2 regions of the Mediterraneibacter sp. NSJ-151 genome follow, and region 2 is predicted to be linked to the other one. Evidence: predicted binding sites of a transcription regulator. Region 2 holds the regulator's gene; the other holds the start of a gene.

Region 1 (6,292 bases), on a different contig from region 2:
AAAATTATTATTTTCTTATTCATATCCACTCCTCCTTTTTGTAATCTTCTCCCTTCTTTTCCCCTGTTAAAAAAAGCTCCATGAGCCATCATTTATTATAATAATGATAACATGAAACTTCTTCTCCGTAAAGGAGCCATTGGGGACGGGGTTAGTGGCTTTTTTCGTAGAAAAAAGCCACTAACCCCGTCCCCAATAGCTCCTCCTGTAGCTCCTCCTGGAAACAAAAATTCAGCCGTCTAAGACGGCTGAAAAATTTGGTTTTTTGGTTTTTTTTCTTTGTGTTAACTATATTATTTGTACTCTGGATTTGTATGATTAGATAAATGCAATACTCTGTCTTTAATCTCCTGCGTACGTCCCTGATTCCAGAACTGTGTTCCGATATATCCACATGTTCTGCGGGCTACCGACATCTTTGACTGGTCACGATTTCCGCAATTTGGGCATTCCCACACCAGTTTACCGGAATCTTCCTCTATAATCTTAATCTCTCCGTCATATCCGCAACATTCACAATAATCACTCTTTGTATTCAACTCTGCGTACATGATGTTTTCATAAATAAACTTCATAACAGCTAATACTGCCGGAATGTTGTTCTGCATATTCGGAACTTCCACATAGCTGATTGCACCACCCGGTGAAAGCTTCTGGAATTCAGACTCAAATTTCAATTTACTAAATGCATCAATCTCTTCTGAAACATGTACATGATAACTATTTGTAATATAATTCTTATCTGTAACTCCCGGAATGATTCCAAAACGCTTCTGTAAGCATTTTGCGAATTTATAAGTTGTAGACTCCATCGGAGTTCCGTAAATGGAATAACTGATATGCTCAGCTGCTTTCCATTCATTACATTTATCATTCAAATGCTGCATAACTTTAAGTGCAAATGGTTTTGCTTCCGGGTCTGTATGTGACTTACCATACATTCTCATACACATCTCATAAAGTCCTGCATAGCCAAGAGAAATCGTTGAATATCCATCATATAATAATTTATCGATTGTCTCACCTTTCTTCAATCGTGCAAGTGCACCATTCTGCCACAAAATCGGAGCCACATCGGAAATCGTTCCTTTCAGACGCTCATGTCTGCAACGAAGTGCTCTATGACACAATTCAAGACGCTCATCCAAAATTCTCCAGAACTCATCCATATCTCCGTTTGAAGAACAAGCTACATCTACAAGGTTGATGGTAACAACTCCCTGATTGAATCGTCCGTAAAACTTATGTGAACCATCTGCATTAAGCTGGCTATCCTCAACGGTAAGGAATGAACGACATCCCATACATGGATAAACTTCACCTTTTTTCAGTTCCTTCATAATCTTTGCAGAAATATAATCCGGAACCATTCTCTTTGCTGTACACTGTGCTGCTAACTCTGTTAAGTGCCAGTATTTTGAATCTTCTGTAATATTATCTTCATCCAGCACGTAAATCAGTTTTGGGAATGCCGGTGTGATCCATACACCTTTCTCGTTCTTTACACCCTGCATTCTCTGAATCAATACTTCTTCAATGATAGTTGCCAGATCGTCTCTTGTCTTGCCTTCCGGTACTTCATCCAGATACATAAACATCGTTACAAACGGTGCCTGGCCATTACATGTCATCAATGTAATAAGCTGATACTGGATTGTCTGAATACCGCTTCTTACTTCATCACGAAGTCGGCGCTCTGTCACTTTATCAATAATTGTCTCATCTAATACTTCTCCACATTCTTTACGCTCTGCAATAACATTTGCACGGATTTTCTTTCGGCTAATGTCAACAAACGGTGCCAAATGTGCCAGAGTAAACGACTGTCCTCCATACTGGTTACTTGCAACCTGTGCAACAATCTGTGTTGTCACGTTACATGCTGTAAAAAAGCTGTGTGGTTTCTCAATCATAGTTTCACTGATCACTGTACCATTCTGAAGCATATCTTCCAGGTTGATCAAATCACAGTTGTGTTCTCTCTGTGCAAAATAATCTGTATCATGGAAATGGATAATTCCCTGCTCATGTGCCTGCACAATTTCTTCCGGCAGTAGTACACGTCTTGAAAGATCCTTACTGACCTCTCCTGCCATATAATCTCTCTGTGTTGAGTTGATTACCGGATTCTTATTAGAATTTTCCTGTTTAACTTCTTCGTTGATATGATCCAACAATGCAAGAATGCCATTATCCGTTGTGTTGGACTTTCTCTTCATCTCACGTTTATAACGATAGCGGACATACTTCTGTGCCACTTCATATCCTCGCATCTCCATGATACCAGTCTCAACGAGATCCTGAATATCTTCTACATTCACTGCATGAGTAGATTCTTCTACTTCTTTTGCAATCTTATCTGCAATTGCTGAAATCTGGAAGATGTTAATCTGATGGAGATTATCAACTTCTTCATTCGCCTTTTCAATTGCATGTGTAATCTTGGAAATGTCGAAAGATACCTCTTTTCCATTCCTTTTTATTACTTTTGTTTTTACCTCCGGGCTCATCACAATCTCCTCCTATTACTATATATTCTGTTCTATACTTTTTCATACACAATATCTTGTGTGAAGCGTCTGAATCTATCATACATCATCTTGTACAGAAAAGGAAGTACAAATTTAAGACTTTTCTTTTCTCGTTTTCAGACAATTTCATTTTTTGGCTCAACCAATAGGGTTTGAGCTACTTTATTTTCACCGGATATCAATTGTATTTTTTTTATACGTGATAATTGCTTGACAGCATATTCTCGTCGCATCGCTTCTTCTTTTGTAGCAAAAGTCTCATAATATACCAGCTCTACAGGGCATCTGCTTTTTGTATACTTTGCCCCTTTTCCCGCATTATGATCCTTTATCCTTTTTTCCAGATTATTCGTCCATCCGGTATAAAAACTGCCGTCTTTACATTTCAAAATATAAGTATAGTTCATATTTCTTTTTTCCCTTTAAATGCCGGGAACAGTTTCTGCTCCCGGCATTCTTTCTTTGCGCACTAAAGAGTATTCTACACCATGCATTGTTTATAATGCAAGCCCAAGTCTACGTTTTATTAAATCTGCACAAAAAGACGCAGACATTACTGTCTGCGTCTCATCTCAACTCCCCGAGTTGGGTTCGAACCAACGACCCTTCGGTTAACAGCCGAATGCTCTGCCGCTGAGCTATCGAGGAATACCTATATTCAATTTATCCCAGTATCAATTGATACTGGGATAAGTGGAGAATACGAGATTCGAACTCGTGACCTCCTGCTTGCAAGGCAGGCGCTCTCCCAACTGAGCTAATCCCCCATAACATTGTTTTGTCTTACAACTTTTATAGGATAACATAATCCCATAAAAGTTGTCAAGACAATTTTTTTAAAATGACAGCAATTTTGTCAGCAGCGGATTCATTTGATACAATCCCGTGAGAACCGGGCTTTTCTCTATCAGTTCAAAACATTGTTTACCCACATCTGTTGAATAGATTAGTGTCAGCACAAGAAACAGAAGCCAGACAATCACCAGAGCGACTCCCAGCCCCAGCACTCCGCCTCCGCAATGATTCAGAAAGCCAAGCATCGGCAGCTCGCCTATAATGTCCACCGCCACCATCAGTGCCCGTACGATCACAAATGTCAATACAAATGTAACCAAGAATGATAGTATCTTTATCACCATTCTTGAGATATACTCTGCAACATAATTTGGGAATTTGGACACGCCCAGTTCATTATAAATTTCCGAATTATTATTTTCCAGCAAAGCAGTTTTTAAGAACGATGGCAAATTTGATTTTTCAATCAGACTGATCTGCTGATCCTTCGGAATTTCTCCAATAACATTCAAAATATCATCTGTTGTGATCCCGATTCTCTTCCAGTCCTCATTTGCAATATTTTGCAATGTATCATCATCAATATTTGCAAATGGTGTCCCTGTCAAATCCTTTCCCTCGAAAATAGAACCCGACACTTCCGGCATAAACGATTCTACACACTTCTTTTCTATCATTTCATCTATCGGAGTATATTTTGCCAATGCATCTGCCACATATGGGGATAAATACATCATAATCACAATTGTCAGAACCGATGACAATAATGATAATCCAATTTTAAAAAATCCTCTTATATATCCCACTGCAATGCACAGTAAAAATATTACTCCTACAATAATCAACAACCAGTTATCCATATTTTTCTCCTATCGTACCAGATAAATCACGCGCAATTCATTTGTACCCATCACCCAGTATTTATTAATTCCATTTGACGGAATGACCGATAAAATATTCATTCCCAAATCCTTATTAATCCTCTCAACACCTGTCTTTGTGATAACGCAGTATCTACTTCCTTCATACATAATAATCTCGCTTCCTGTCATACTGACATTGCTATATTCACCTTTTATGTCTTTACACATAACCTGCTTTCCTGCTTTGTTATACAAACACACTTCATAACCGGTTTTATCTTCTTTCAGCAAAACGAAACCGATATATTTTGATGTATGAAAGGTACTCTGGATTTCTTGCTTCAACGTAACTTCTTTCTTTTTCTTCGGAACATCCTTACCTGAATAAATTATAAAAGAATGATCAGAAACAACTACAAGATTGGATTTATCCATAAAATAAATTTCCGGCATAATCTCTTCATCATATTCTTTCTGACTGACGATATGATTCGTTTTATTCTTACCTTTTTCTCCGAAATTGTAACAAATCACTTTTGATTTGAGGCTTCCGCTTCCTGTATCCAGATAAGTCACTGCCAGCACTGTACCGTCTTCAGACATATCCAGCGCTGTCGGATATCCGAGACTGCTTACCGAAACTTCATTTTCCACCAGAATATTGCCCGAAGAATCATAAGTCACTATATAAGGTGTATTCCCGTTCTTCAAAATTATGCTTATAACACCTTGATTTGAAATAGAAATCTTTTCAACCGGCAATGTCGTCTCAAATTCCCCTTTTAACCCTTTACGGTCAAAAATCTGAACGGAGTTTCCTCCACAATCAGCAATTGCAAACACGTTTTTATTTACATCAATGATTGGATTTTTAAATTGTCCTGACTGAATCCACAACTCTTTATTCTTATGATTTAGATATGTCACACCATTTCTGCTATAACGAACAATTCCATTATGAAATGCAACATATTGATTGTTATCTGATGATGTCTTCGTGTAAGATGCGGCTTTATAAACCTTTGAATATGCGTGCTCTGTTATAAGCATATAAGTTCCGGCCACTACCATAATAAGAAAAAAGAGAATTGTTGCATTTCTCTTTGCCCGGGCAGTCCGGTATTTTCTTGTCAAACGGTTTATTTCTTCCATTGACAATGCCCCCGACGCCTTTAGTGTAGATTTTCTCTTTTGTACCATATTATACTTACCTCTTAATATGTTTTTCCAACGCTTACTAACGCTCATTATAGCATGAAGTTATGGCAATAGCAATTTTTGTCCGATATAAATCAGGTTACCATCCTCAAGCCCATTCATTCTACAAATAGCATCTACATGTCCTACATCCCCATACATTTTCCGGCTGATAATCGCCAGTGTATCGCCCTGCTCTACCACATAAATTCCATCCGAACCATTTACCTGTGTATCGCCTGACGCCGTTTCTGTACTTTCTTCCCATGCAGTTTTTACTTCATTATTTTGATTTGGATTTTCTTTTGTTTCTTCTTTCTCTGTATCTTCAATATTTCCTGCTTGTCCCTGCTCACTATTGTTCTGTTTTGTATCTGTCTTTTTCGCCTCTTCCTTCGCAGCTTCTCCTGTCACCGCAGTTACATTTCCGCTTGTTTCTGCCACCTCTTCACCAGCAGAATCTTCTATTCCTGCTCTCTCTCCAAGTGTAACCTGTGCTGCTTTCATTTTACCGAAGTTATTGATCATGACCGCACCCATCACAACAACAAGAAGAATAAGACACGCACTTACTCCTTGCATGATACGGTTTGTGTAAACTTTCTTTTTTCGTTCCCCCGTTTTGGTGTGCACAATACTTCGAAAATTCTTCGCTGCCTGATCTTCCACAGTTTCCGTGGGAGACATCCCATTTTTCTTTCTATTTGCAATCATATAATCCTGCATACAAGGATTTTTTTCATAGTAGGTATAATGTCCTGCAATCTCCATAAGATCATTGAATTTATGCACAAAATACGCTTCTTCTTTTTCTGCCGCATCTTTCATGATAAACACTGTATTCTTTTTCGGAAATGATTTTTTATGTAAACGCAACGTATTGTTTGATACTGTTAATTCTATATT
Region 2 (6,292 bases):
AATCAATGCAATGCTTCTTCCAAGCTCTGCATCACTGCTGATTGCTTCTGATGTGTAGAACATTTCCGGCATTCCGCTTCCTTTTGGTCCTTCATATCGGATAAATACAGCGTCTCCTTTTTGTACTTTGTGTTTTAATACTGCATCCAGACATTCTTCTTCGCTGTCAAATGGTCTTGCTCTAAGCACGGATTTAAACATTTCTTTTGGACATGCTGTGTGTTTAATTACAGCGCCTTCCGGTGCAAGGTTTCCTCGAAGAACGGCGATACTTCCATCTGTTCCGATTGCTTTATCATATGGTCGGATAATGTCCTCTTTTGTTACATTTACATTGTAACGCTTGTTAAATTCCTGCAACCATTTATCACATTTTTCGTAAAAGCCATTCTTCTTTAATTTCTCAAGGTTTTCTCCAAGTGTTTTGCCTGTTACAGTCATAACGTCCAGATGCAGATGTTCTTTGATTTCTTCCATGATTGCAGGCACACCACCGGCATAATAGAAGCACTCTGCCGGCCATTTTCCTGCCGGACGGATATCTAACAGATATCTTGCATTTCTATGTAATCTGTCAAATGTATCTCCTGTGATTTCAATTCCAAATTCATGTGCGATTGCCGGAATATGCAACAAGCAGTTTGTACTTCCTGAAATTGCTGCGTGAACCAGAATTGCATTTTCAAAACTATCCATCGTCACAATATCAGATGGAAGCATATGTTCCATTGTTGCCAGTCTCACAGCCTGACGTCCTGCCTCTCTTGCAAATGCAAGCAGATCCGGACTGGTTGCAGGCATCAATGCGCTTCCCGGCAAAGCCAGTCCAAGTGCCTCAGCCATAATCTGCATTGTAGATGCAGTTCCGATAAATGAACATGCACCGCAGCTTGGACATGCATTACATTTCGCCCAGTCCAGTTTTTCCTGATCAATCTCTCCACGTTCATATTTTGCACTGTACATTCCAAGCTGCTCTAATGTAAGCATCTCTGGTCCTGCGTTCATTGTTCCTCCCAAAACAACAACAGACGGAATGTTCACGCGTGCAAGGCCCATCAGATTTCCCGGTACTCCTTTATCACAGCTTGAAAGATATACACCTGCATCAAATGGTGTTGCATTTGCATGGATCTCGATCATATTTGCAATCATCTCTCGGCTTGCCAGACTATAATTGATTCCGTCAGTTCCCTGACTTTCCCCATCACAAATATCTGTACAGAAATATCTTGCTCCAAATCCACCTTCTTCAGCAACACCCGCTCTTACTTCTTCTACTAAAATATTTAAATGACCACTTCCAGGATGGCTGTCTCCATATGTGCTTTCTACCATTACCTGTACTTTATCTAAATCCTCTTTTTTCCAACCTGTACCAATACGAAGAGGATCTAACTCTGGTGCTAATTTACGCATTTCCTGACTCTTTAATTCCATGATATATTCTCCTATCCTGGGTATTTCTGTTCTGCTACCCATTTTTCCTATTATCAACTGTTACAATTTTTCGACAAGATTTCTATGAAACAATAAACCATACAATTGTAGCTCCTACGATTCCAACTAATCCAACAATTGTTTCCATTACTGTCCAAGTTTTTAAATTTGTTTTTTCATCTACCTCAAATAATGACTTTGAAAGCCAAAATCCAGAATCGTTTACATGACTGAACGCTGTTCCTCCTGCTGCGATAGCGATTGTAAGTGTAGCAAGCTGAAGCTGTGTTAAATTTGCTACCATAGGCATAGATGCGATAATTCCTGCTGCCATCGTCATTGAAACTGTTGCTGAACCGACAGAAATTCTTACAACCGCTGCTACAAGGAATGCTACCAACACCATTGGTAATGGCAAAGAACCTACGAAATTTCCAAATACTTCTCCAATGCCGGAATTCTGAAGAATAAATCTCAACATTCCGCCACCTGAAATTAACAAAATGATATTTCCGCAAGAATGTAATGAATTTGTCATTACTGTTGTAATTTCTGTGATTCCGAATCCTCCAGGTAATCCTAAAAACAGCATTGCGCAAATTGTAGATAAGAGTAATGCGATTACCGGTGTTCCTAAGAACTCAAGTACAGGCTGTACCGGTTTCATAAATGGAATCACAGATGATAATGTATTTAAAATAATCAAAAACAGTGGTAACAAAATAATACTGACAATCAAGAAGAAGTTTGGTCTTTTTCCATTTTCTTTCTCATGTGCTTCTTTTTCGTTTTCAAGATAAGATGTCGGTACTTCACAATGGAATTTATTTCCGGCAAATTTACCAAAGACTGGTCCGGCTAAAATCATTGCAGGAATCCCAATAATAATTCCAAGCATGATTACATAACTAAGTTCTACATTTAACATTTCCGCTACAAGAACAGGTCCCGGTGTCGGTGGTACAAATGCATGTCCGATTGCCAGACCTGCCAATAATGGAATTGAGTAACAGAACACCGATTTTTTTGTTTTTCTTGCAATTCCAAATGCAACAGGGATTAAAATCAATAATCCTGATTCAAAAAACACTGGCATTCCTACAATTAATCCTGTGATTCCAAGTGCCCACGGTGCTTTTTTCTCACCAAATACTTTAAGCAAGGTATCTGCAATAACCTCTACACCGCCTGATACCTGTAAAATGGCTCCAAACATGGACCCTAAACCAATCAAAATAGCTATTGTCTGAAGTGTTGTCCCCACGCCCTCAGCAATCGTATCTGTTATCATGTTAAATGGCATTCCAACCGCCAGTCCAATAATCAATGCTGATGACATAATTGCTATAAATGGCTGAATCTTCACTTTAATAATTAAAAACAATAATACTGCAAATCCAAGCAACGCTCCTATGATCAAACGTTCCGGTGATGCTACAAATTCGCTCATTTCATCTTCCTCCTCTAATTTTCATCAATCAATTTCTTCTGTAAATATCCTTTTCAGCTTTTCAAATCTGACGTCTTATCTGAACTTGACTTCATTATAACAACCCTTGTTTTTCTTTCAATACATATGATGTATATACTTTATTTTTCACAAAAAGTGCAAAAAAATAATGCTGTTCACAATAATAACAGCACTATTTTTGTATATTTTCACCATTAATCTTTATAATACGTTTTTCTTTTCTTTTAAACATCAGATGTATTTTTGTTTCGTTCTTCTAACAATTCTATAATCACCTGTCTGTTATAAGTAAGATGCATGATCATTGCACATCTTGCTCCTACTGCATCTCTTGTACGCAATGCTTTCACAATTGCCCTGTGTGTTGTGAGTGTTTCATTTTTCAAACTACGATATGTGATGTTTGCAAATGTCACTACTGCTGTATTTATAACCGGCAATAATCGTTCTACTACTACATTTCCACTTAACTTGGCAAGAAAACAATGAAATTCAATATCTTTATAAATATGATCCACACCCTGGTTATAAAGTTTTTCTATCTCGTCACAGAGTTGTTCTGCCTTATCAATCTGCTCCTCTGTTGCTCTTTTGCATGCCCATGTCACAACCTCTGGTTCAATCATCAATCGAACCTCAAGCAAATCCAAAGCAAGCTGATATTTATCTCGGATTCTGCCAAATCCCAGCACATCATTTTCCATATAACTGGTACTGATCACATAAGTTCCGTCTCCTCGCCGGACTTCCAAAACCCCTCTTGACACCAGCCCTTTCACGGCTTCTCTGATCGTGCTTCGCCCTACATCAAACAACTCTGTAAGTGCATACTCATTCGGAATCTTCTCACCGATTTGAATTGGACGATCCAAGATATATTTCATCAGCCTGTCTTCTGTTTTTTGACCAAGTGTTTTTTTCTCTAATGCTTCATTTTGACGCATATCTTTCTACCTCACACGAAAACCAGATTCTTTTTCCAATGGAATCTCTTTCGCATCCATCCATTCGATTTCAATATAGCGCCCATGATTTAATCCGACCAGCAATTTATTGATAAGATTTTCTCGTCCCTGTACTTCCATTGTAACAGTTCCGTCCCATTCATTCTGTACCCATCCGACTAAGCCAAGAGACTGGGCCATATACTTTGCGGTATATCGAAATCCAACACCTTGTACCCTGCCTTGAAATACAATATGTTTTCTTACTTCACCCATAATATCACTGCTCCTTCCTGATGTGTCCGTCTCAATTGAATTACTCTAAGAACGTCTTAAGCTCATCCATAAATGTATTAACATCTTTAAACTGACGATACACAGATGCGAATCTTACATATGCAACCGGATCGAGATCTTTTAATTTTTCCATTACGATCTCACCAATCTCCTGACTTGGTATTTCTTTTTCTTCTCGTTTGAAGATTGCCAGTTCGATTGTATCTACCGTCTCTTTAATTCGTTCTGCCGGCACCGGACGTTTATAGCATGCATGAAGTATACCATTTTCAATTTTAGTACGATTATACTGTTCACGGTTATTATCTTTTTTGATTACAATTAATGGAATCGTCTCTACTTTCTCATAAGTTGTAAATCTTTTTCCACAGACATCGCAGGCTCTCCTTCTTCGAATTGCATTATTCTCTTCTGCAGGTCTGGAATCTATTACCTTTGTATCCGGATGACCACAATATGGACATTTCATCTCTTTACTCCGCCTTCCTGTTATTTCTTTTTTCTATTTTTTATAATGTAAATTCTTATAACGAAAGTCTAACATAAGTCATAGGATTTTACTATATTTTTCAATCATGAACGCGCAAAATTCTCTCTTTTAGATTTACGGCAATTTATTTCCTGCTGCCATGTACAATGCATACCACTCTTCTCTTGTCAGACGTATCTCTGAAGCTTTACTGATCTGTGCGATTCTGTCTTTGTTTGTAGTCCCGACAATTGTCTGGATTCCTGCCGGATGACGCAATATCCATGCAACAGCGATTGCACTGTTTGTCACATTATACTTCTCTGCAAGATTATCAATTACCTTGTTTAATTCTGCAAATTTTTCATTTTCTAAAAAGATTCCTTCAAACATACCATATTGGAACGGAGACCAGGCCTGGATCGTAATATCTTTTAAACGGCAATATTCTAAAACTCCTCCATCACGATTGATTCCACTATCATTATACATATTTGCATTGATCCCGGAATTAATCATCGGACAGTGTGCGATACTAAGCTGCAGCTGGTTGATAAGTAACGGCTCATCACAATATTTACTAAGAAGCTCCATCTGCATTGGTGTCTGATTGCTCACTCCGAAATGACGTACTTTTCCACTTTCTTTTAATATACGAAATGCATCTGCAACTTCTTCTGGTTCCATCAAAGCATCCGGACGATGTAATAATAAGATATCAAGATACTCCGTATTTAAACGTTTTAAAATGCCATCTACGGAATTTAAAATATGTTCTTTCGAAAAATCAAATGCTATTCCCGGTCGGATAGAACATTTTGACTGAAGGATTATTTTTTCTCTCAACGATGATGTCAGTACCTGTCCAAATAATTCTTCACATCTTCCTTTCCCATAAATATCTGCATGATCAAAAAAGTTTATCCCATGTTCTAATGCAGTATCTACCCAGCCTTTCACTGCATCTGCATTTTCTAATTCTACAATTCGCATACATCCCATGCCTATTTCAGGAATGCTTAAGTTTGTGTTGTTCAAAGTTATTGTTTTCATGTTAATTCCTCCTTGTATTTGAATAATTAATGGCATAAATGACATGCTTCGCATGCTGATGGTGTTGCAGCACAACCACCCAAAGCCGTTTCCCTTAGTTCTGCCGGGAGCCGTTTCCCAACCTTATACATTGCCTCGAGCATCTCATCGAAGGGAATGAGCTGTGGTACACCTGCAAGGGTCATTTCTGTAGCAATAAGTGCATTGGCAACTCCTGCTGCATTACGATTCTGGCACGGATATTCTACAAGTCCTCCGACAGGATCACAGACCAGACCTAACATATTCATAAGAACAGTAGATGCTGCGTCCAGACATTGTTTTGGTGTCCCATCCATTAATTCAACTGCTGCTGAAGCAGCCATAGCTGATGCGATCCCGACCTCTGCCTGACAGCCGCCGACAGCACCTGCAACCGTTGCATTTCGCATGGCAAGATAACCGACGGCACCTGCATTAAACAAAACCTGACGAATTGCTTCGTCTGATATTTCATATACTTTTTGAAATGCCAGAAGAAGTCCCGGAACAATACCTGCGGATCCGGCAGTAGGGGATGCAACGATCAGGCCCATAGACGCATTTGTCTCTAATGTTGCCATGGCATAGATCATCGCT

The links. The regulator NrdR, encoded in region 2, represses ribonucleotide reductase genes. The targets are predictions, from matches to a motif close to CACAANATNTTGTG.
Region 1: the regulator NrdR is predicted to act here: its motif matches at 2,558-2,571, upstream of nrdD (anaerobic ribonucleoside-triphosphate reductase).

The regions. Positions count from the first base shown of each region.
Region 1 covers NZ_JAKVPP010000001.1:286,411-292,702, reverse strand. Annotated here, with positions in the region: gene LQE94_RS01420 (hypothetical protein) at 1-23, opposite strand, end outside; gene nrdD (anaerobic ribonucleoside-triphosphate reductase) at 294-2,510, opposite strand; gene LQE94_RS01410 (GIY-YIG nuclease family protein) at 2,648-2,938, opposite strand; tRNA gene LQE94_RS01405 (tRNA-Asn) at 3,108-3,179, opposite strand; tRNA gene LQE94_RS01400 (tRNA-Ala) at 3,226-3,298, opposite strand; gene LQE94_RS01395 (CvpA family protein) at 3,368-4,186, opposite strand; gene LQE94_RS01390 (DUF5711 family protein) at 4,196-5,389, opposite strand; gene LQE94_RS01385 (LysM peptidoglycan-binding domain-containing protein) at 5,450-6,292, opposite strand, start outside.
Region 2 covers NZ_JAKVPP010000009.1:3,597-9,888, reverse strand. Annotated here, with positions in the region: gene ilvD (dihydroxy-acid dehydratase) at 1-1,440, opposite strand, end outside; gene LQE94_RS10250 (GntP family permease) at 1,523-2,890, opposite strand; gene LQE94_RS10245 (FadR/GntR family transcriptional regulator) at 3,136-3,855, opposite strand; gene LQE94_RS10240 (acylphosphatase) at 3,862-4,131, opposite strand; gene nrdR (transcriptional regulator NrdR) at 4,172-4,621, opposite strand; gene LQE94_RS10230 (aldo/keto reductase) at 4,757-5,674, opposite strand; gene sdaAA (L-serine ammonia-lyase, iron-sulfur-dependent, subunit alpha) at 5,701-6,292, opposite strand, start outside.